2 regions of the Hafnia sp. CBA7124 genome follow, and region 1 is predicted to be linked to the other one. Evidence: riboswitches for the same ligand, from Rfam matches in the RefSeq annotation. Region 1 holds a riboswitch; the other holds the start of a gene.

The links. A riboswitch is a leader RNA that binds a small molecule or an ion and turns the genes downstream of it on or off. The one in region 1 is predicted to bind thiamine pyrophosphate.
Region 2: linked by a shared signal. The riboswitch ahead of thiM (hydroxyethylthiazole kinase) and the one ahead of thiC (phosphomethylpyrimidine synthase ThiC) in region 1 are both predicted to bind thiamine pyrophosphate.

What each region holds. Positions count from the first base shown of each region.
Region 1 is NZ_AP017469.1:293,128-305,002, forward strand. Features, by position in the region: gene rpoC (DNA-directed RNA polymerase subunit beta') at 1-2,363, shown strand, start outside; gene thiH (2-iminoacetate synthase ThiH) at 2,638-3,768, opposite strand; gene CPY98_RS01405 (thiazole synthase) at 3,772-4,551, opposite strand; gene thiS (sulfur carrier protein ThiS) at 4,553-4,753, opposite strand; gene CPY98_RS01415 (HesA/MoeB/ThiF family protein) at 4,750-5,502, opposite strand; gene thiE (thiamine phosphate synthase) at 5,495-6,139, opposite strand; gene thiC (phosphomethylpyrimidine synthase ThiC) at 6,139-8,085, opposite strand; TPP riboswitch at 8,214-8,335, opposite strand; gene CPY98_RS01430 (Rsd/AlgQ family anti-sigma factor) at 8,407-8,922, opposite strand; gene nudC (NAD(+) diphosphatase) at 9,001-9,780, shown strand; gene hemE (uroporphyrinogen decarboxylase) at 9,822-10,886, shown strand; gene nfi (deoxyribonuclease V) at 10,897-11,580, shown strand; gene CPY98_RS01450 (YjaG family protein) at 11,661-11,875, shown strand, end outside.
Region 2 is NZ_AP017469.1:3,253,041-3,264,915, reverse strand. Features, by position in the region: gene alaC (alanine transaminase) at 10-1,224, opposite strand; gene CPY98_RS14995 (YqjD family protein) at 1,664-1,978, shown strand; gene queD (6-carboxytetrahydropterin synthase QueD) at 2,061-2,420, opposite strand; gene cysJ (NADPH-dependent assimilatory sulfite reductase flavoprotein subunit) at 2,909-4,711, shown strand; gene cysI (assimilatory sulfite reductase (NADPH) hemoprotein subunit) at 4,726-6,459, shown strand; gene cysH (phosphoadenosine phosphosulfate reductase) at 6,625-7,356, shown strand; gene dld (D-lactate dehydrogenase) at 7,500-9,251, shown strand; TPP riboswitch at 9,308-9,409, shown strand; gene thiM (hydroxyethylthiazole kinase) at 9,443-10,282, shown strand; gene thiD (bifunctional hydroxymethylpyrimidine kinase/phosphomethylpyrimidine kinase) at 10,279-11,079, shown strand; gene CPY98_RS14955 (helix-turn-helix domain-containing protein) at 11,221-11,868, shown strand.

The DNA.
Region 1 (11,875 bases):
TTGCTGACCAAATCATGTACACCGGTTTTGCCTACGCTGCGCGTTCAGGTGCTTCCGTTGGTATCGATGATATGGTTATTCCAGAGAAGAAAGTGGAAATCATTTCTGAAGCCGAAGCAGAAGTTGCTGAGATTCAGGAACAGTTCCAGTCTGGTCTGGTTACAGCGGGCGAACGTTACAACAAAGTCATCGATATTTGGGCTGCGGCCAACGAACGTGTTGCTAAAGCGATGATGGAAAACCTGTCTACCGAACTGGTTATTAACAGCAAGGGTGAAGAAGAGCGTCAGGTTTCCTTCAACAGTATCTTTATGATGGCCGACTCCGGTGCTCGTGGTTCTGCTGCGCAGATTCGTCAGCTGGCCGGTATGCGTGGTCTGATGGCTAAGCCAGATGGCTCCATCATCGAAACGCCAATCACCGCGAACTTCCGTGAAGGTCTGAACGTACTCCAGTACTTCATCTCTACTCACGGTGCTCGTAAAGGCTTGGCGGATACCGCACTGAAAACTGCGAACTCCGGTTACCTGACTCGTCGTCTGGTAGACGTAGCGCAAGACTTGGTCGTTATCGAAGATGACTGTGGTACCCACAACGGCATCGTGATGACTCCGGTTATCGAAGGTGGTGACGTTAAAGAGCCACTGCGCGATCGCGTATTGGGTCGTGTGACGGCTGAAGAAGTTCTGAAGCCAGGCACCGCAGATATTCTGGTTCCACGTAACACCCTGCTGAATGAAAAATGGTGTGATCTGTTAGAAGAACACTCCGTTGACATCATCAAGGTTCGTTCCGTTGTTAGCTGTGAAACCGACTTCGGTGTGTGTGCACACTGCTACGGTCGTGACTTGGCTCGTGGCCACATCATCAACAAGGGTGAGGCAATCGGGGTTATCGCGGCACAGTCCATCGGTGAACCGGGTACACAGCTGACGATGCGTACGTTCCACATCGGTGGTGCGGCATCTCGTGCGGCGGCAGAGTCCAGCATTCAGGTGAAAAACAAAGGTCATCTGAAACTGAACAACGCTAAGTTCGTTCTGAATAGCGATAAGAAGCTGGTTATTACCTCGCGTAATACCGAGCTGAAACTGATCGACGAATTCGGCCGTACTAAAGAAAGCTATAAAGTGCCTTACGGCTCTGTTATGGCTAAAGGCGATGGCGCTGAAGTCAACGGCGGCGAAACTGTAGCTAACTGGGACCCGCATACCATGCCGGTTGTTTCAGAAGTTAGCGGTTTCATCCGTTTCACTGACATCATCGATACTCAGACCATTACCCGCCAGACCGACGAACTGACCGGTTTGTCTTCTCTGGTTGTTCTGGATTCTGCAGAGCGTACCGGTAGCGGTAAAGATCTGCGTCCAGCACTGAAAATCGTTGACGCTAAAGGCGACGATGTATTGATCCCAGGCACCGATATGGCTGCTCAATACTTCCTGCCAGGTAAAGCGATCGTTCAGTTGGAAGATGGTACTCAGATCCATGCGGGTGACACCTTGGCGCGTATTCCTCAGGAATCCGGCGGTACCAAGGATATTACCGGTGGTCTGCCACGCGTTGCTGACCTGTTCGAAGCACGTCGTCCGAAAGAACCTGCGATCTTGGCAGAAATTACGGGTGTCATTTCCTTCGGTAAAGAAACCAAAGGTAAACGTCGTCTGGTAATTACTCCGCTGGATGGTAGCGAACCGTACGAAGAGATGATTCCGAAATGGCGTCAGCTGAACGTGTTCGAAGGCGAACGTGTAGAACGTGGTGACGTGGTTTCCGATGGTCCAGAATCTCCGCATGACATCCTGCGTCTGCGTGGCGTTCATGCTGTGACTCGTTACATCACCAACGAAGTGCAGGACGTTTACCGTCTGCAAGGCGTTAAGATTAACGATAAACACATCGAAGTCATCGTGCGTCAGATGCTGCGTAAAGCAACCATCGATAGCGCTGGTAGCTCTGAGTTCCTGGAAGGCGAACAGGTTGAGTTCTCTCGCGTTAAAATCGCGAACCGTGAGTTGGAAGCGAACGGCAAGATTGCGGCAACATACAGCCGTGACCTGCTGGGTATCACCAAAGCTTCTCTGGCGACTGAGTCCTTCATCTCTGCGGCTTCGTTCCAGGAAACAACTCGCGTTCTGACCGAAGCTGCCGTTGCTGGTAAGCGTGATGAACTGCGCGGTCTGAAAGAAAACGTAATCGTGGGTCGTCTGATCCCAGCCGGTACAGGTTACGCTTATCATCAGGATCGTGCTCGCCGTAAAGCTCAGGGCGAAGCTCCTGTTGCTCCACAGGTGAGTGCGGAAGAAGCTACTGCTAACTTGGCAGAGCTGCTGAACGCAAGCATGCGTGGCGACGACGAGTAATCGTTGATTCGTGCCTAATAAAAACCGCTCTTCGGAGCGGTTTTTTTATGTCTGAAATTTAGAAAATATCTTTAAACGAGGCAGGCTAACCGAGCTTCGGAGACTCGGTTAGCCTGTTTTGGTCAGCAGAGCTTAGAGGGATGAATGAGCTCTGACTAATGCCTTAGACTGCATCAGCGGATGTACTTTATGTTGCCTAATTTCTATTGCTACCCGATGTTTTTTAAACTGGAATATACGCTATTCAGAAACGTCTTTAGTTGCAGTGTTGCCTTTAAAACTGCGGCGTTCTTCCCAAATATCCATCCCAGTCTTTCCATACCGGCTGTAGCCCTGATGAAACTAGCGATGTTGCCACCTGAGCGGGAGTTCGTCCGTCGTGAGGCGTGAACTGTTCGAGCTCTGGATGATTATCGGCATAGCCTCCGGGCTGAGTTTTTGAAAATGCGCTGACGTTGTTGATAGCCAATGGTACGACGTTATCTCTGAATTCAGGAGATTCGCGCGTGGAGAGGGAGAGCTCGATCTCGGGGGCAAAAATACGAAATGCACAGATGGTTTGCACCAGCTGTGCTTCATCCATAATTGATGCCGGTTCGATACCACCGGTACAAGGGCGTAAGCGCGGGAACGAAATGGAGTATCGGCTCTGCCAATAAGTTTGCTGAAGCCACGTTAAATGCTCTGCAACCATAAAACAGTCGGTTCGCCAATTATCCGATAACCCAATCAGTGCACCTATCCCGATCTTGTCGATCCCTGCTTTGCCTAAACGATCGGGAGTTTCAAGTCGCCAAAAGAAATCCTGCTTATTTCCTTTTAAGTGATGTTGAGCATAGACCGAGGGATGATAGGTTTCTTGATAGACCATCACGCCATCTAACCCTAGCGTTTTGAGCTCTGCGTATTCTTCCTGTGCTAATGGCTGAACTTCCATCATTAGCGAACTGAAATGACGCCGGATTTTAGGTAAATGTTGGCGAAAATAATCCATCCCGACTTTTGCCTGATGCTCGCCGGTGACTAACAAAAGACTGTCAAACCCCATAGCGCGAATAGCTTCACATTCACGTTCTATCTCAGCCCCATCCAGCGTTTTGCGCTTAAGGCGGTTACTCATGGAGAAGCCGCAATAGGTACAATCGTTAGCGCACAGATTTGAGAGATAAAGGGGAACGTAAAACCCTACCGTGTTGCCGAAGCGTTGGCGTGTAAGCTGCTGTGCTTTGTATGCCATAGGCTCGAGATAGCCAGCCGCAGCCGGTGATAGCAGAGCCAACATATCTTCGCGATTGGGCCGCGCGGCCATTAATGCACGTTCAACATCGGCATTAGTTTTTGCATTGATTCTTAGCCCGATATCATCCCAGTTCAGCTGTTGCCAGCGTTGTGTGAAGGTTTCCACAATCTAAACCTCCTGTTTCGATGAACGCAAAAACCCGGTCAGTGGGCTGGTGGCGCTGGCATGATGGCTTGGAGACCCCAAACCGCTTTGGTAGGCAATCCGTCCAGCCTCAACGGCGAGTCTAAAAGCTTTTGCCATCGCCACGGGATCACGAGCAACAGCGATAGCGGTGTTAACCAAAACGGCGTCTGCGCCCAGTTCCATCGCTGCACTGGCATGGCTAGGGGCACCGATCCCAGCATCGACAACCACTGGGACCTTCGCTTGCTCAATAATGATTTGTAGAAACTCTCGGGTAATAATTCCCTGATTAGAGCCAATCGGTGCGCCAAGCGGCATGACGGCGGCACAGCCTACTTCTTCTAAACGTTTACACAGCACAGGATCGGCACCGCAATACGGTAGAACAACAAAACCCGCTTTCACTAATATTTCTGCCGCTTTGAGGGTTTCTATCGGATCTGGCAGCAGGTAGCGAACGTCGGGATGAATTTCAAGTTTCACCCAGTGAGTTCCTAGTGCCTCGCGAGCCAGTTTGGCCGCAAATACGGCCTCTTCGGCAGTTTTTGCCCCTGAAGTATTGGGCAGCAGGCTGGCATTAAGCTGACGCAGTGGAGCAAGAATGGCGTCGTTGCCACTTTTAAGATCAACGCGTTTCATTGCCATCGTAATGAGCTGAGAGCCAGACTCATTCAGCGCTGCGAGCATTTTCTCCGCCGAAGAAAACTTTCCAGTTCCGGTGAAAAGGCGTGAAGAAAACGTTTTATCTGCAATCTGTAACATCTCAACCTCCAGCAATAGCTTGGAACACCACAACGTCATCTCCTTCGGCAAGCTGCTGTGTTGCCCAGTGCTCGCGGGGGAGAATTGTTTGATTAAGCGCAAGCGCAGTGCCTTGCTGGTGTCGGCCTAGTTGTGTCAGTAAGTTCTCGACGCTGGTGGGAGTATCGAGCGTTATTTTTTCATCGTTGACGGTGATCTTCATACGCTATGTGCTCCGCATACTGGGCAGGCAGGAGCGCGTTTCAGGCCAAACGTACGCCAGCTTTGCTGACGCCCATCGAATAGCCGCAGTTTTCCAGCTAAAGCAGAAGGCATACCGGCGAGCATCTTGATGGCTTCTAGGGCTTGTAACGTTCCGATCACGCCAACAACTGGGCCAAGTACGCCAGCATTACGGCAATTGCGCTGAGGCTCCACGTCATCTGGCCATAGGCATCGATAACAGCCCTGTGCAAACGGTGGTTCAATGACCATCAGTTGCCCGCCAAACCCCACGGCACTGCCGCTGATCAACGGTTTATTTTGGGAAACGCAGGCAGAATTTACCGCCTGACGCGTAGGCATGTTGTCGCTACAGTCGAGGATTAAATCGACCTGTGCCACAGCTTCCCGAAGAGCGTCACCGGCTAAGCGTTCAGATAGGGTGATGAACTCCACCTGAGGATTTAGCGCCTGTAGGCGTTGCTTCGCCGTCTCTGCTTTGTATTGCTCCAGATCGCGGGTGGTATATAGGATCTGGCGCTGGAGATTGCTGATATGCAGACGATCGTCGTCGGCGAGCAGGATCTTACCAACGCCCGCAGCCGCCAAATACAAGGCTGCCGGAGCGCCTAATCCACCCAATCCAACAATTAAGACGCTAGCAGCGCTGAGATTTTCCTGCCCCTGAGAGCCAATTTCTTCGAGCAACAGTTGGCGGCTATAGCGCATAAAATCGTGATCGCTAAGCATCGTTGGCTCTCCGATTCTCTATGAGCTGTAGCAAAGTATCGGTAGCGGCCAGCCAGTCCGGCGCCTGCGTAATGGCGCTGACTACGGCAATGCTGCCGACACCACATTCCAGCACAGCGGGAACGCGATCGATACTGATCCCGCCGATGGCGACGGTGGAGTAATCAGGAATACGAGCAACCTGCCGTTTGAGATCGATAAGTCCCTGTGGCGCAGACGGCATCACTTTGGTTTGGGTGGGGAATATATGGCCTAATGCGATATATGAGGGGCGATAAGACAGAGCACGATCCATTTCGGCATCGTCATGTGTGGAAAGTCCTAGACGAAGCTGCGCGTTGCTGATCGCTTGAAGATCGGCGATATCCAGATCTTCTTGGCCTAGGTGGACGCCGTAAGCACGATGTTTAATGGCGAGCTGCCAATAATCATTAATAAATAAACGTGCCTGGTAGTGTCGGCCTAAGGCAATGGCGTGAGCAATATCAGACTCTACCGCCTGTTCTGGTAGATCTTTGATTCGCAACTGGATCGTGCGCACGCCTGCCTTAAGCAGGTGCTCAATCCATTCAACGCTATCGACAACGGGATAAAGACCAAGGCGTTGTTCGGTTGCTGGGAAGGTTAGTAAAGCCATTAGCTTTTCTCCGTTTGTAGGTTGCTGGCGGTGTGATAGATCTCGCTACCTTTCGCACGAAAGGCTTCAGACATCTGTGCCATACCCACTTCAACCGGTTGGGCTAACTCTTCCTGTTTTGCGGCATAGTCACGCACTTCCTGAGAGATCTTCATTGAGCAGAATTTTGGCCCACACATGGAGCAAAAATGTGCCACTTTGCCTGATTCTTGCGGCAGCGTTTCGTCGTGATAGGCTCTTGCCGTATGCGGATCGAGTGCCAGATTGAACTGATCTTCCCAACGGAATTCAAAGCGGGCTTTTGACATGGCGTTATCGCGGATCTGAGCGCCCGGATGCCCTTTGGCAAGATCGGCGGCATGCGCTGCGATCTTGTAAGTGATGAGGCCTTGTTTGACGTCTTCTTTGTTGGGTAATCCTAAGTGCTCTTTCGGGGTGACGTAGCAGAGCATGGCACAACCGAACCAGCCAATCATGGCGGCGCCGATGCCTGAGGTGAAATGGTCATAACCTGGAGCAATATCCGTTGTCAGTGGCCCCAGCGTATAAAACGGTGCTTCGTGGCAGTGCTCTAGCTCTTCGGTCATGTTGCGGCGGATCATCTGCATTGGCACATGCCCAGGGCCTTCGATCATGACCTGAACATCATATTCCCATGCAATCTTGGTGAGCTCGCCGAGCGTATGGAGTTCTGCAAACTGAGCTTCATCGTTAGCATCTTGAATCGAGCCCGGACGCAATCCATCGCCCAATGAGAGCGACACATCATAGGCTGCACAGATTTGGCAAATTTCACGGAAGCGCTCGAAGAGGAAGTTTTCTTTATGATGTGAAAGGCACCATTTGGCCATAATCGAACCGCCACGGGAGACGATCCCGGTTAGGCGCTTAGCCGTCATTGGAACGTAGCGTAACAGTACACCGGCGTGAATAGTAAAATAGTCAACGCCTTGTTCTGCCTGTTCTAGTAGCGTATCGCGGAAGATTTCCCAGTTGAGGTTTTCGGCAATACCGTTCACTTTTTCCAATGCTTGATAGATTGGAACGGTGCCGATGGGCACTGGGCTGTTGCGTAAAATCCACTCTCGCGTTTCATGAATATAGCGGCCGGTGGACAAATCCATCACGGTATCCGCTCCCCAACGGGTAGACCACACCAGTTTTTCCACTTCTTCTTCAATCGAAGAGGTAACGGCGGAGTTACCGATATTCGCATTCACCTTCACCAAGAAATTACGCCCAATAATCATCGGCTCTGATTCAGGGTGATTGATATTCGAAGGGATAATGGCGCGTCCGGCGGCCACTTCACTGCGGACAAATTCGGCCGTGATATCTTTTGGCAGCAGTGCGCCAAAATTTTGCCCAGGATGTTGCTGACGCAGTACATCGCCACGGATACGTTCGCGGCCCATGTTTTCACGGATAGCGATGAATTCCATTTCTGGCGTGATGATCCCCTGACGTGCGTAATGAAGCTGTGTTACACATTTGCCAGTTTTAGCGCGACGTGGCTGTGGCAGATTGTCGAAGCGTAAATGATCGAGCCCGTCATCGGCTAAGCGCTGTTGGGTATAGGCTGAGCTCAGCTGATCCAACGACTCGGTATCACCTCGTTCGGCAATCCATGGATGGCGCAGCGGCTTTAGGCCATTACGCACGTCTAAATCGGCATTGGGATCGCCATAGGGGCCTGCAGTATCGTAAACCGGGATCGGCTCGTTGGGCTCATACTGTGGGTTATCTTTGCTGCCGCCAAGCAGCGTTGGACTAAGCTGGATCTCGCGCATCGGCACGCGAATATCCTCACGCGAGCCGGTTAGGTAGATGCGTTGGGAGTTAGGGTAGGCTTCACCGCGTAGATGATCGATAAAGGCCTGAGCCTGCGCGCGTTGTTCACGGCGAGAAAGTGGAGCTTGGATAGTTTCTTTTTTATTCATAGACATAGCAAATTCCTACCAGTGTTCTGGTTTAACAATGATTAAAAATCAAGTTGGAGAATTGCTTGTCTGGAGCTCGGAGGGAGTAATAGATAGCAGGCACCCCATCAGCGATAGATAAATGCTGGTGGGTGCAAAGGATTACTCTTGTTCCCTTCGCGGGTATTAGCCCGATCAGGTTCCGCGGATCCCGAATTAACGGTCTCAGCCTGAAGTGGGAAAGGATCCCGCTCACTAGGCACTCCGACAAGAGTGCCCAGTGTAGGAGCGGGAGCACAAAACTGCAAGCTGTTAACTAAGCTGTAATGTCTATGCTACTTTCAGGCGTTATGCTGGGCGCGCCAATGAATCATCATTATCCGCAGCAGGCGTATTGGCTTGCCAGATGTCATAGGCAATTTGGATCAGGTTGTCTTCTAAGGCAAAACGGGCGGCTAGCGTTTCCCCAATGTGTGAAAGGGCGTCATGAAGAGCTAAGCACTCTTCTTCGCTCAGTTCATCATCGGTAAAGCGATCGTGGAACGCCATAATCAGCTTGGTATTATCGTGTAGCGCAGGATAGATTTTTTTTGTTACCGCCATGTGTGGGCTGTCATCGCCGCCAACCAGTTCTACGATACGATCGTAAACATGGAAATGGCCGGCTGAGAGGTAATCAACCAGATTGTGGCAGAAGTTCTCCAGCGCTTTTTCATTGAGCGGGGTATGCTTTTCTTTATTTGGTTTAATACCAACCAGTGCACAATAGGCCACGAGCAGTTGCTTGCGGGCTTGCAACCATTGGTCGATTAATTCATTACTACCACCTACGCGTTGAGTCAGATGTTCGAGACGGTTGAGCATATATTCAACTCCATGAGGTAAATGTTACAAATTAGCAACAATCGAATGCCAGATTAGCAGAGGTTTAATGTCAAAGATATGGAACAACAGTTAAAAGATGATGACACCGGCTGGTGGGTAATTAGTCATGAAGGTAAGGTCTGGCTACCCCGTGGCGATCTGCCTTTTGGTTCTGCCCTGCAATGGCAACTCAGCACCAAATCGGCGCACCAAATTGGCGAGTGGGAAGGACATCCCATGTGGTTGATAGAAGAGGCGCGTCGGCAAGATATGGTGTCAGTTCGCCAACTGATTGACGTTGATCGCGGCCTTTTCCAGCTCGTTGGCCGTGGTGTTCAACTGGCCGAGTTTTTCCGTTCGCATACGTTTTGTGGTTATTGTGGACATGAGATGTACTCCAGTCGCTCAGAGTGGGCAAGTATGTGCCCTAACTGCCGCCAGCGTTATTATCCGCAAATTGCGCCGTGCATTATCGTGGCTATTCGTCGCGGCGATGAGATCCTGTTGGCGCAACATAAGCGTCACCGGAACGGTATACACACCGTATTGGCGGGTTTTGTTGAGGTGGGCGAAACGCTTGAGCAAGCTGCCGCACGTGAAATTATGGAAGAGAGTCGCGTTCAAATTAAAAACCTGCGCTACGTTGCTTCTCAGCCGTGGCCGTTCCCGCACTCATTGATGGTGGCCTTTATGGCGGATTATGCAGGCGGAGAACTTCAGCACGATCCAAAAGAGTTATTGAATGCGGGTTGGTATCGCTATGACAATCTACCTCAGCTGCCGCCAGCAGGCACGGTAGCGCGGCGTTTAATTGAAGATACCGTAGCACTTTGTCGAGAAGACACAGAAGGCGAATAACGCATGCTACAATGCGATGAGATTATTTAGGGAGCCAAAGGATGACTGAACTGAAGAACGACCGCTACCTGCGCGCACTATTGCGCCAGCCTGTAGACATAACACCGGTATGGATGATGCGTCAGGCCGGACGTTATTTGCCAGAATATAAAGCCACCCGTGCTCAGGCCGGTGATTTTATGTCTTTGTGCAAAAATGCTGAGTTAGCCTGTGAAGTCACACTTCAACCGCTGCGCCGTTATGCGCTAGATGCGGCAATTCTGTTTTCAGACATTTTGACTATTCCTGATGCGATGGGGCTTGGACTCTATTTTGAAACGGGTGAAGGCCCTCGTTTCTCATCACCGATTACCTGTAAAGCCGATGTAGAAAAACTGCCCATTCCCGATCCTGAAGATGAATTGGGGTATGTGATGAATGCGGTACGCACCATCCGTAAAAATCTGGATGGACAGGTTCCACTGATTGGTTTCTCTGGAAGCCCGTGGACGCTCGCGACCTATATGGTGGAAGGCGGCAGCAGCAAAGCTTTCACCAAAATTAAAAAGATGATGTATGCCGAACCAGCAACGCTGCATCTGCTGCTGGATAAACTGGCCGATAGCGTGATTTTGTACCTCAATGCGCAGATCCGCGCTGGCGCTCAGTCAGTCATGATTTTTGATACATGGGGCGGCGTGCTGACAGGCCGTGACTATCGCCTGTTCTCGCTACACTACATGCATAAAATCGTTGATGGGCTGATCCGTGAACATGACGGTCGTCGTGTTCCCGTGACGTTATTCACCAAAGGTGGTGGTCAGTGGCTGGAAGCTATGGCTGAAACCGGCTGTGACGCGTTAGGTTTAGACTGGAGCACGGATATCGCCGATGCTCGTCGCCGTGTCGGTGACAAAGTCGCGCTGCAAGGCAATATGGATCCTTCCATTCTGTATGCGCCTGCGGCTCGAATTGAGCAGGAAGTCTCGACTATCCTAGACGGTTTCGGAGAGGGCACTGGGCACGTATTCAATCTTGGTCACGGTATCCATCAGGATGTGCCGCCAGAAAATGCAGGAACCTTTGTTGAGGCTGTCCATCGGCTTTCAGCTAAGTATCATCGATAGGACTTAAAGCATGGATATGCAAGCACTGCGCGAAGAGCAGGTGGAAAAAGCGAGCCAGATTGTTCGTATCGACGATCTAGGGTTTGAACAACCGACGCTTATCGCCGGTGCTGATGTGGGTTTTGAGCAAGGGGGCGAAGTTACGCGAGCGGCTATCGCAGTGTTACGTTATCCCTCCCTTGAGCTGGTGGAATACCAGATAGCACGTATCGAAACTCAAATGCCGTATATCCCTGGTTTTCTTTCGTTTCGTGAATATCCTGCGCTGCTCAAGGCGTGGGGTATGCTACAACACCGGCCACAGTTGGTGGTGGTCGATGGACAGGGAATTGCACATCCGCGTCGCTTAGGCGTTGCTAGCCATTTTGGCTTGCTTGCGGATGTTCCCACTATCGGCGTTGCTAAAAGCCGCCTGTGCGGCCAGTTTGCCCCTTTAGATAATGCCGTGGGTGCCTTGCAGCCGCTGAATGACAAACAAGAGCAAATTGGTTGGGTTTGGCGCAGTAAAGCACGCTGTAACCCGTTGTTTATATCAACGGGGCATCGTATCAGTTTGCCTACGGCTTTATCTTTTATTCAAAGCTGTATGCGAGGCTATCGCTTACCTGAACCCACGCGTTGGGCAGATGCCATCGCCTCTAATCGACCAGCTTTTCAACGCTGGTTACTCCAAGATTCTGATAATCGCGTGTAGATATAGGGATCTCTTGATTTTTCAGTTACACTGCGCCGGAATTATTTTTCAGAGACTTACTTTTCTCTAAGAGACTTAGCATGCTGCGTAACCCGATTCACAAACGGCTAGAAAAGCTGGAAAGCTGGCAACATCTTACGTTCATCGCCAGTTTGTGTGAACGTATGTACCCAAATTATCAGGCATTTTGCCTGCAAACCGGATTTGGCGATCCTATGGTTTACCGCCGAATTCTGGATCTAATTTGGGAAACATTGACGGTAAAAGACGCTAAAGTGAATTTCGACAACCAGTT
Region 2 (11,875 bases), 1.6 Mb from region 1:
GGCTTGAACTTATGACTTGCCTGTAATTAGCCCATCTTTTCTAAACATGCTTTTAATCCCGCGCACGGCCTGACGAATACGATCTTGGTTTTCGATCAAGGCGAAACGAACGTGGGTATCGCCATAGTCACCAAAACCAATCCCTGGGGAAACGGAAACTTTGGCATCGGCCAACAGCTTTTTGGCAAACTCTAGCGATCCAAGGTGCGCATAGGCATCGGGGATTTTTGCCCAAACATACATCGATGCTTTAGGGTTTTCTACCATCCAACCGGCTTCGTGCAGGCCTTTGACCAGCACGTTGCGGCGTTGACGGTATTGCTCGGCAATATCACGCACGCATTGCTGGTCGCCTTCGAGAGCCGCAATCGCCGCCACCTGCAACGGAGTAAAAGTACCGTAGTCGTGGTAGCTCTTGATGCGTGCCAGAGCGTTAACCAGCTCAGGATTGCCGACCATAAAACCGATACGCCAGCCAGCCATGTTGTAGCTTTTCGACAGGGTGAAAAACTCGACGGCGACGTCTTTAGCGCCGGGGATTTGCATAATCGAAGGCGCTTTCCAGCCGTCATACACAATATCGGCATAGGCCAAATCGTGTACCACTAAAATATCGTGCTCTTTCGCCAGCTTAATGACGCGTTCAAAGAAATCTAATTCAACGCACTGGGCGGTAGGGTTTGAAGGAAAGCCCAGAATCATCATTTTAGGCTTGGGAATACTCTCACGGATGGCGCGTTCTAATTCGTTGAAAAAGTCGATACCTGAAACCAGCGGCACGGACCGCACCTGTGCGCCAGCAATAACCGCGCCGTAAATGTGAATGGGGTAGCTAGGATTTGGCACTAAAACGGTATCGCCATGATCGAGCGTTGCCAGCATCAAATGTGCCAGACCCTCTTTAGAACCGATGGTAACAATCGCTTCGCTATCGGGATCGATATCGACCTGATAACGATCTTGATACCAGTGCGAGATCGCGCGGCGTAAACGTGGAATGCCGCGTGACGTGGAGTAGCCGTGGGTATCTTCACGCTGTGCCACCGTACACATTTTTTCAACGATGTGCGGCGGCGTTGGGCCGTCAGGGTTCCCCATGCTGAGATCGATAATGTCTTCGCCGCGCCTGCGCGCAGCCATTTTTAGCTCAGCGGTAATGTTAAATACATAAGGGGGAAGACGATCGATACGAGTAAAACGACGCGGAGTGCGTGAGTCTGTCATAGATACCTCAAGATGACGTTAGCGCCCGGACCGTCCGAGCGACGCTGCCTGTTTACAGGCTATTAACGAAAATAGGTGAAGCCGAAGATTCTGTCGAGCAGATTTTTTAAACAGCGCTTTCCAGAACACTCCGAGCCCTTATCGCTGAGTTTCAACTATGCTTATACCCGTCATACTTGAAGCTGCATCTGTGTTGGCTGCTCTCGCTCACCCGATAAATCTGCTTGGAGCAGATTTAAACGCAGTTTACTGCGGCCCTAGTGGCGAGGCCCATGGATGGGCCGAGTAATCACTTACTTGAGTAAGCTCATCGGGATTTACTCGCTTGCCGCCTTGATGCAACTCCAATTATTTTGGGTATGTTAGCTAACATTAAATTTGCTAATCATTTTTCGCCAATCCTTTGAACATGATTTTGATACAGCAAAGAGGGAACACTATGTTTAGAAAAACCGATAAAGTTGAACGTAGCATCGAAGAAGAGGTTTCATTGCTGGCGGATGCACTTGAAGGTGTGTTGCAGGAGGGGGCGGATAAAACGGAGGATGAAATCGCTTCGCTGCGCCGTAGCGCACAAGATACGCTGCGTGAGGTGAAAGCGCGCATCAGCGGCGATACACCGTGTCCTGTAACGGATCGGGTGAAAAATGCCTGCTGTGATGTGAATGGCTACGTGCGGAATAAACCGTGGCACAGCGTGGGAATTGGGGCAACGGCAGGGTTGATTCTGGGGCTCTTGCTGTCAAAACGCTAATCAATCACTGCGCTATTGATACGCGCGATAGCGGCAAGACGTTTATGTGACCGGTGCCATACCGGTCACATCATGGCAACTATCAACCGCGATAGGTGCAGCCTGCGGTGCAGGTTTCTTTCACCAATACGGCGCTTAGCAATGGCAGCTCAGGTTTCAGCTGTTGCCAAATCCACTGGGCTAACACTTCGCTGGTTGGGTTCTCAAGACCAGGAATATCATTCAGATAATAATGGTCGAGGCGATCCAGAATGGGTTTGAACGCCGCTTTCAGCTCGGCAAAATCCATCACCCAGCCGGTATAAGCATCCACTTCGCCGGTAATTTCAATGCGTACTAAAAACGAATGGCCATGCAGGCGACCACACTTATGTCCTTCCGGAACGTGGGGCAGATGGTGCGCAGCTTCAAACTGAAAATCTTTAAACAGGGTGGTTGTCATGATGACGCCTCGTAACCTAAAAAACCTGCGCATACTACCGGAAAGCGCCCGTTGGCGGTAGTTTTACCGCGATTGTTTGAGTATAAGCAGAAAATTTATTCTTTAATGTCTAAGAGGCGACTTGTTTTATTTCTGACCCGTTATTTTTTTAACGGGCTATGAAAAGTTTGATCCTATCTATTAAGACTCCTTCCGATGTAAAGAATAAAGCCAATAGTAAAGTGAGCAGAAATGATTATGTAATAACTAGCTGTTATTCATTGATTTTATAGGTTTTAACCTAAAACACTCCAGCCTCTATCACCTACCTGAATTAGTGGTTAGTTCAAATGGTTATTTGTTATTTCCATCACTTATTTAATTGTTATTATCCAGCTAGGTAACCTTACAAAAAGCGCTACATCAATTCGCCACACCCACGGTTCTTAAAGCTAAGTCTGAGGCTGCTTGAAGTACCAAAGGGATCACTGTGCAAGGAACACTTAGCAATGACGACTCAGGCTCCTCCTACTTCTATGCTTCCCCTTACGCCGGAGCAATTGGCAAAGCTCCAGTCGGCGATTGGTGAGTTTTCACCACACCAGCTGGCGTGGCTCTCCGGCTATTTCTGGGGAATGGTTAATCAACAGCCGGGCACGGTAGCGGTGACGCCAGCACCGGCTGCGGCCGCTTCAATTACCGTGATTTCTGCTTCGCAAACGGGCAACGCGCGACGGGTGGCTGAACAGCTACGCGATGATTTGGCCGCCGCGGGTTTGGATGTGACGTTGGTTAACGCGGGTGACTATAAATTCAAACAGATCGCGCAGGAAAAACTGCTGCTGATTGTTGCTTCAACCCAAGGGGAAGGTGAACCGCCGGAAGAGGCCGTCGCGTTGCACAAATATTTGTTCTCCAAAAAAGCCCCTCAGATGGCAGGAACGGCGTTTGCGGTGTTTGGCCTTGGTGATACGTCTTATGAAAACTTTTGCCAGACCGGAAAAGATTTTGATGCCCGTTTAGCAGAATTGGGTGGTGAGCGCTTATTCGACCGCGCCGACGCCGATGTTGATTTCAAATCGGCGGCAGAAGCATGGCGTAAGCAGATCGTAGACGTTTTGAAACAGCGCGTGCCACAGGCAACGGCGGCGCAGACTCAGGTTAGCGTAGCGGGAAGCGTGGCGCAGATCGTGAGCAGCCCATACAGCAAAGAATCCCCGCTCACCGCCTCTTTGGCGGTGAAGCAAAAAATTACCGGACGCAACTCCGATAAAGACGTGCGTCATATTGAAATCGATCTCGGCGAATCAGGCTTGAGTTACCAGCCGGGCGACGCACTGGGCGTGTGGTATCACAACGATCCTGATTTGGTTGAAGAAATCATTGACCTGATTTGGCGTACCGGCGACGAGACGGTCACTCTCAACGACCAAACGATGACGCTGCGTGAGGCGCTGACCGAACGCTTGGAGCTAACGCAAAACACCACCGTTATCGTAGAAAAATACGCGGTGCTTTCGCGCGATGAGCGTTTGATTGAGCTCTTAGCGGATAAGCATCAACTGCAACAATACGCACAAACCACGCCGCTGCCGGATATGATCCGCCAAGCACCGGCAGATTTAGACGCTGAGCAGCTAGTGGCGCTGTTACGCCCGCTAACGCCGCGTCTTTATTCCATCGCATCGTCCCAAGAGGAAGTGGGCAGTGAAGTGCATATTACCGTTGGCGTGGTGCGTTATGAGATTGATGGTCGCGCCCGCACCGGCGGTGCTTCGGGTTATTTAGCCGATCGTCTGGAAGAAGATGGCGAGCTGCGCGTTTTCATTGAGCATAACGACAATTTCCGTCTGCCTGCGAATCCACAAACGCCGGTCATTATGATTGGCCCTGGCACCGGCATTGCACCGTTCCGTGCGTTTATTCAACAACGCGCAGCCGAAGGGGCAGAAGGTCTTAACTGGCTTTTCTTTGGCAATCCTCACTTCACCGAAGATTTTCTGTATCAGGTGGAATGGCAGCGCTTTGTTAAAGACGGCGTTCTATCCCGTATCGATTTGGCTTGGTCACGCGATCAAAAACATAAAGTCTATGTACAGGACAAGCTGCGTGAGCAAGGGGCCGAGGTTTGGCGCTGGATCGAACAGGGCGCACATATTTACGTCTGCGGAGACGCCAACCGCATGGCGAAAGACGTTGAACAGGCGTTACTGGAGCTATTGGCTGAACACGGTGGAATGGATGCCGAACAGGCCGATGAATTTTTAAGTGAGCTGCGCGTTGAGCGCCGCTATCAGCGGGACGTTTACTAATAATGAGCAAATCGATGCAAGATAATTACGCTTTTAGCAGCAAACACCCGGGGCCCTTGGTGGTTGATGCACCCTTGGCCGACGCTGAGCGCCTTAAGCGTGAGAGCAATTTTTTACGTGGCACCATTGCCGAAGATTTAAATGATGGCCTGACCGGTGGTTTTAACGGCGACAACTTTCTGCTGATCCGTTTTCACGGCATGTATCAGCAGGATGACCGCGATATTCGTGCCGAACGCGCCGAGCAAAAGTTAGAACCACGTCATGCCATGATGCTGCGCTGCCGTTTACCGGGCGGCGTGATGACGCCACAGCAATGGCTGGGTATCGATAAGTTTGCCGACGAAAGCACGCTGTACGGCAGCATTCGTATTACCAACCGTCAAACGTTCCAGTTTCACGGCATATTGAAGCAAAACGTCAAACCGGTGCATCAGTTGCTTAATCGTTTGGGGTTAGATGCGCTGGCGACCGCCAATGACGTTAACCGCAACGTGCTGTGCACGTCGAATCCCGTGGAGTCTGAGCTGCATCAAGAGGCCTACGAGTGGGCGAAAAAGCTGTCTGAACATCTGTTGCCGCGGACTCGCGCCTATGCAGAAGTGTGGCTGGATCAGGAAAAAGTCGAAACCACCGATGAGGAACCGATTCTCGGTGCAACCTATTTACCGCGTAAGTTCAAAACGACGGTGGTGATCCCGCCTCAGAACGATGTGGATCTGCATGCCAACGATCTCAACTTCGTGGCGATTGCGGAAAACGGCAAGCTGATCGGCTTCAACGTGCTGGTCGGTGGTGGGCTGTCTATTGCTCATGGCGATAAGGCGACCTATGCCCGCACGGCCAGCGAGCTTGGCTTTATTCCCGTCGAGCACACATTGGCCGTGGCTGAAGGCGTGGTGACAACGCAGCGCGACTGGGGAAACCGTACCAATCGTAAGAATGCAAAAACCAAGTACACCTTGGAGCGCGTCGGCGTAGAAAACTTTAAAGCTGAAGTGGAAAAGCGTGCGGGAGTGACGTTCGAGCCGGTACGTCCTTATGAGTTTACCGGACGCGGCGATCGCATTGGCTGGGTGAAAGGTATTGATAATAAATGGCATTTGACGCTGTTTATTGAAAATGGGCGCATTCTGGATTATCCAAATCGGCCGTTGAAAACCGGCATGGCGGAGATTGCCAAGATTCATCAGGGCGATTTCCGTCTGACGGCGAATCAAAACCTGATCGTGGCGGGCGTGGCTGAAAAAGACAAAGCCCGCATAGAACAGATTGCGCGTGAACATGGCCTGATCGACGACGGCGTCAGCGAGCAGCGTAAAAACTCGATGGCCTGCGTGTCGTACCCAACTTGTCCGCTGGCGATGGCGGAAGCCGAGCGCTTCCTGCCGCAGTTTGTGACTCAGGTTGAAGAAATTATGCAAAGCCACGGCGTTGGCGATGAGCATATTGTTCTGCGAGTCACAGGCTGTCCAAACGGCTGTGGTCGTGCGCTGCTGGCGGAAATTGGTCTGGTCGGAAAAGCGCTGGGGCGCTACAACCTGCATTTAGGTGGGAATCGCGCCGGAACGCGGATCCCGAGAATGTATCGCGAAAACATCACCGATGCCGAAATCCTCGGCGTGATTGACGAACTGGTCGGTCGCTGGGCGAAAGAGCGTGAAGCCGATGAAGGCTTTGGTGATTTCACCATTCGCGCAGGGATCGTGCGCCCGGTGCTGGATCCGGCAAGAGATTTTTATGACTGATTGATGCTAATACCCCACCCCAACCCTCCCCTTGTCAGGGGAGGGGGCTGAACGGTGATGCTGTATATGTTCTTTTTCTGAGAGCTAAAAGGTGTTGCTGTTATGCCCCTCCCCCTGCGAAGGGGGAGGTTGGGAGGGGGATGCTGGTTCATCGCGGAGAATTTTATGTCTGCATTAAACTTACATGAGCTGAAAGCCTTACCCAAAGTCGAACAGGTCATGGCGTTAGCTGAAATTAACACTCAGCTAGAAAAACTGAGTGCGCAGGAAAGGGTGCGTTGGGCGCTAGAGCATTTGCCCGCCGAATTTGCGCTCTCTTCGAGTTTTGGCATTCAGGCAGCGGTATCGCTGCATTTGGTCACCCGTGAGCTACCGGATATTCCGGTGATCTTAACGGATACCGGCTATTTGTTTCCTGAAACCTACCAGTTCATCGATACCCTGCACGAAAAGCTGAATTTGAATCTCAAGGTTTACCGCGCTGAGCAGTCGGCTGCGTGGCAAGAGGCTCGCTATGGCAAACTTTGGGAGCAAGGTGTTGAGGGCATTGAGCGCTACAACGATATTAACAAAGTTGAGCCGATGAACCGTGCATTGCGCGAGCTCGGGGCGCAAACGTGGTTTGCTGGCCTGCGGCGCGAGCAATCAGGCAGCCGTGCGCATTTACCGGTGCTCGCGATTCAGCGCGGGGTGTTTAAAATACTGCCGATTATCGATTGGGATAATCAGCAGATTTATCAATACTTACAGCAGCATGGGCTCAGCTATCACCCGCTGTGGGAGCAAGGTTATCTGTCCGTGGGTGATACTCACACTACGCGTAAATGGGAGCCGGGAATGGCGGAAGAAGAAACGCGATTCTTTGGGCTAAAACGCGAATGTGGATTACATGAGTAGCCTTTACTGAGATAAACAGCCTGACCTTAGCGTCAGGTTTTTTTTGCCCATATATTATTTATTTAACTTTCCAGTATAATTTTTTTCACATTAAAGCAAAAAGCGGTATCCTCGAAAGGATTCATCATACTAATAAAAGGACTATGGCTATGCAGGAACAACCTCTTGGTGCGAGTCAGACTTCCGACTCGCGGGTGTTAATTCAACAACTCACGGATATCGTGGGTAAATCTCATATTCTTACCGACGCGCGTAAAACTGAACGCTATCGCAAAGGCTTTCGTTCCGGACAGGGCGATGCGTTGGCGGTGGTCTTCCCAGGCAGTTTGCTCGAACAATGGAAGGTGTTTAAGGCCAGCGTTGAGGCCGATAAAATTGTGCTGATGCAGGCGGCTAACACCGGACTCACCGAAGGTTCCACGCCGAGCGGTAACGACTACGATCGCGAAATCGTCATTATTAGCACCCAGCGCTTGGATAAAATTCAGCTGTTGGACGAAGGCAAGCAGGTTGTGGCTTTGCCGGGCAGCACGCTGTGGCATCTAGAACGCATCTTAAAACCGTTGGGGCGTGAGCCACATTCGGTGATTGGTTCTTCCTGCATTGGCGCATCGGTCGTGGGCGGCGTATGTAATAACTCTGGCGGCTCGCTGGTACACCGTGGCCCTGCGTACACCGAAATGGCGCTGTATGGCCGAGTTAATGAGCTCGGGCAGGTTGAGTTGGTTAACCATCTGGGTATTGCGCTGGGTAGTACACCAGAAGAGATCCTGACGCGTTTGGAAAACCAGAAGTACGGCCCGCAAGACGTTGAACATAGCGAACGTCAGGCGTCCGATCACGATTACGCCGAGCGAATTCGCGACGTTGAAGCGGATACGCCATCACGCTTTAACGCCGATGAACGCCGTTTGTTTGAAGCTTCAGGCTGTGCGGGCAAACTCGCGGTATTTGCGGTGCGCTTAGATACTTTCCCAGCGCAATCCTCATCGCAGGTCTTCTATATCGGCACCAACCAACCACAGGTGTTGACCGAACTGCGTCGGCATATGCTGGCGAATTTCAAAAATCTGCCGGTGGCGGGTGAGTACATGCATCGCGATATTTTCGATATTGCGGAAGTGTATGGCAAAGATACTTTTGTGATGATCGACAAACTGGGCACCGACAAAATGCCGATGTTCTTTACCCTGAAAGGGCGTATGGATGCCATCTTTGGCAAAGTGCCTTTCCTGCCAAGTCATTTGGTCGATCGCACCATGCAAACACTGAGTCACCTGCTGCCATCGCATTTACCCAAACGTTTGAAAGAGTATCGCAACCGCTTTGAGCATCATCTGATGCTAAAAATGTCGGGCGAGGGCATTGAGGAAGCGCGCGCGTGGCTGGAATCCTATTTTGCTCAGGCCGAAGGGGAGTTTTTTGCCTGCACGGCAGAAGAGGGAGCCAAAGCATTCTTACATCGATTTGCCGCTGCGGGCGCGGCAATCCGCTATAACGCGGTGCACAGCAAAGAAGTTGAAGACATTCTTGCGCTCGATATTGCGCTGCGCCGCAACGATCATGATTGGTTCGAGCGTCTGCCGCTGGAATTTGACGATGCGCTGGTACACCGCCTCTATTATGGGCATTTCATGTGCTACGTTTTCCATCAGGATTACATTGTTAAAAAAGGCGTCGATGTGCATGCGCTTAAGGAAAAAATGCTCGCGCTGCTGGATACGCGCGGCGCGGAATATCCTGCGGAGCATAACGTTGGTCATCTGTACAAGGCTAAGCCACAGCTGAAAGCTTTCTATCAACAAAATGACCCGACTAACACGCTTAATCCGGGCATCGGTAAAACCTCCAAGTTGAAAAACTGGGGCTGCGACTGCGCAGAACATCAGAAGTAACATGAGCTGGAGTGCCCGTTGGCCTTGACGCGGCGCTCCGTGTTCCCAATAATGAATGCCTTGACTCGGGGTGCCCACATGAAAATGAAAGGGCTGAGAACTTACCCGTATTACCTGATCTGGATTATGCCAGCGTAGGGAAGTCTCGGTGCATGAGCGCATCGTCTTCTTGACCGCCGGTTGGGAGGAATATGTCCATCGCGTCGAATCCACACCTTACCGAATTTCCCCACATCGAATTACCCGGTGAAAGCGCCGCTGCCGCTTTTGCTCAGTTTCGCCATCACGCTCCGTTGGTCCATTGTCTCACCAATGAAGTCGTTCAAACATTTACTGCGAACGTGCTGTTGGCGCTAGGAGCATCGCCAGCCATGGTGGTTGAGCCGCAAGAGGCTGCGCAATTCTCTTCATTGGCTGACGCGCTGTTAATCAACATTGGTACTTTGCATGCGCAACGAGCGCAGTCGATGTTAGCGGCCATTGAGTCTGCCAATCAGCATCAAAAACCGTGGGTGCTTGATCCGGTTGCCGTTGGCGGATTGTCTTATCGCACCGAATTTGCACGTCAGCTTCTAGCGCTGAAGCCAAGCGTTATTCGTGGCAATGCCTCAGAAATATTGGCATTGAGCGGAATGGAAGCGGGCGGTCGCGGCGTTGATAGCACCGATGACTCGGCGGCGGCATTGCCAGCGGCTCAGGCTCTGGCGCTGCAAACGGGAGCCGTGGTGGCTGTAACCGGTGCAACGGATTATGTCACCGACGGCCAAAGAGTGTATGGCGTAACCGGCGGTGACGCGCTGATGACTCGTGTCGTAGGAACTGGCTGCGCATTGTCCGCCGTGGTAGCGGCGTTTAGCGTTCGGCAGACCGACCTTTTGTTGGCCGTTGCCACCGCCTGCCAAGCGGTGTCATTAGCTGGTGAGCGCGCGGTTGCTGTATCCCATGGCCCCGGCAGCTTTGTACCCGCTTTTATCGACGCGCTATATCACTTAACCCCGCAGGATTTTATTCGCTCTGGAGATCGCTCATGAAACGTATTAATGCACTAACCATCGCAGGAACCGATCCGAGCGGCGGCGCAGGCATTCAGGCCGATCTCAAAACGTTCTCCGCGTTGGGTGCCTACGGCACCAGCGTGATCACGGCGCTGGTGGCGCAGAACACGCGCGGTGTGCAGTCTGTTTATGAGATTGAACCTCAGTTTGTGGGTGCCCAGTTGGCGTCCGTGCTCACCGATGTTCGTATCGACAGCGCAAAAATTGGCATGTTGGCCAACGCCGATATCGTCGCGCAGGTCGCGCGGGCGTTAGACCTGTATCCTATTCCTTTTGTGGTGTTGGATACGGTGATGGTGGCAAAAAGCGGCGATCCATTGCTAGCCCCAGAAGCGGTGCAGGCCGTGCGGGATTTGCTGCTCCCCAAAGTCGCGCTTATCACCCCAAATCTGCCTGAAGCTGCCGCGCTTTTAGATTGTCCAATGGCGGCCAATGAAGATGAAATGCGCCGACAAGGCCACGCATTGTTGGATATGGGATGCCAAGCGGTATTGATGAAAGGCGGGCATCTGAGCGACAGCGAAAGTCCGGATTGGCTATTTAGTCGCGATGGCGAACAGCGCTTTACCGCACCACGGGTGAATACTCGTCATACCCACGGTACTGGTTGCACGCTATCGGCGGCGCTTGCGGCGCTACGTCCACGATATCAGAACTGGAATGAAACGGTGCTTGCCGCCAAAAGTTATCTGCAAAAAGCCTTAGAGGCCGCAGATTCATTAGAAGTTGGCCATGGTATAGGGCCAGTACACCATTTCCATCAATGGTGGTAGGTGTGAGATTGCCACCGTTTTAAAGGAACCGTGGCATGCTATGGGCAAGTGAGAAAAGCCAACTACTGTCAAGAGGGGCTTTTCTACACCTAAGATGATTTAGGATATACTGACTGAACTTACAATAAATTTGGCATTTTTATGGGTAACTCTATTAAACGTAGCATCATAGAAAAGCCTCTGGAGAGTATTCATCGTTTGATGACTGCTTTTGTCAGTATCTCCAAACCCTACCTACTCGACAGCAAGAACATAGAAGCGCGGCTAAAAGGTAAAGATGCTGGGTTTGACGTTTATCTGCTGACGAAAGGGCGAGTGGACATATGGCGTGAAGTGGATAATCGACTTGTTGAAACGGCGTTTGCGCCCTCAATTCTTGGGCTACAAGGTTCGGTTTATCGTTCTCATCACTATCATTTAAAGTTTCCTGCAGGTGCTGAAGTCAGCACGATACCCTTACAAGCAGCTATGGAAATAATAGAGTCGCAGTCTCTATGGCGTGATGTTTTTTACTATCAAGGGTATCTCAACGATCGTCAGTTGCACCATGAATCAATGCTAATAAACAGTTCTACCTATGAAATTGTTTGTCTATTTCTGAAGGACTTATCTCATTACTCTGATAGCGAACGCGCGAAATTAAGCGTCGCAGATTATATTTTACAGCGTTCAAACCTGGCACGAAGTGGTGTTATGAAAGTGCTAGCAGACCTGCGCTTTGGTGGTTACATTGATATTCAGCATGGTAAGCTGATCAAAATCCTTAATAACTTTCCGAGGAATTATTAAATAACGC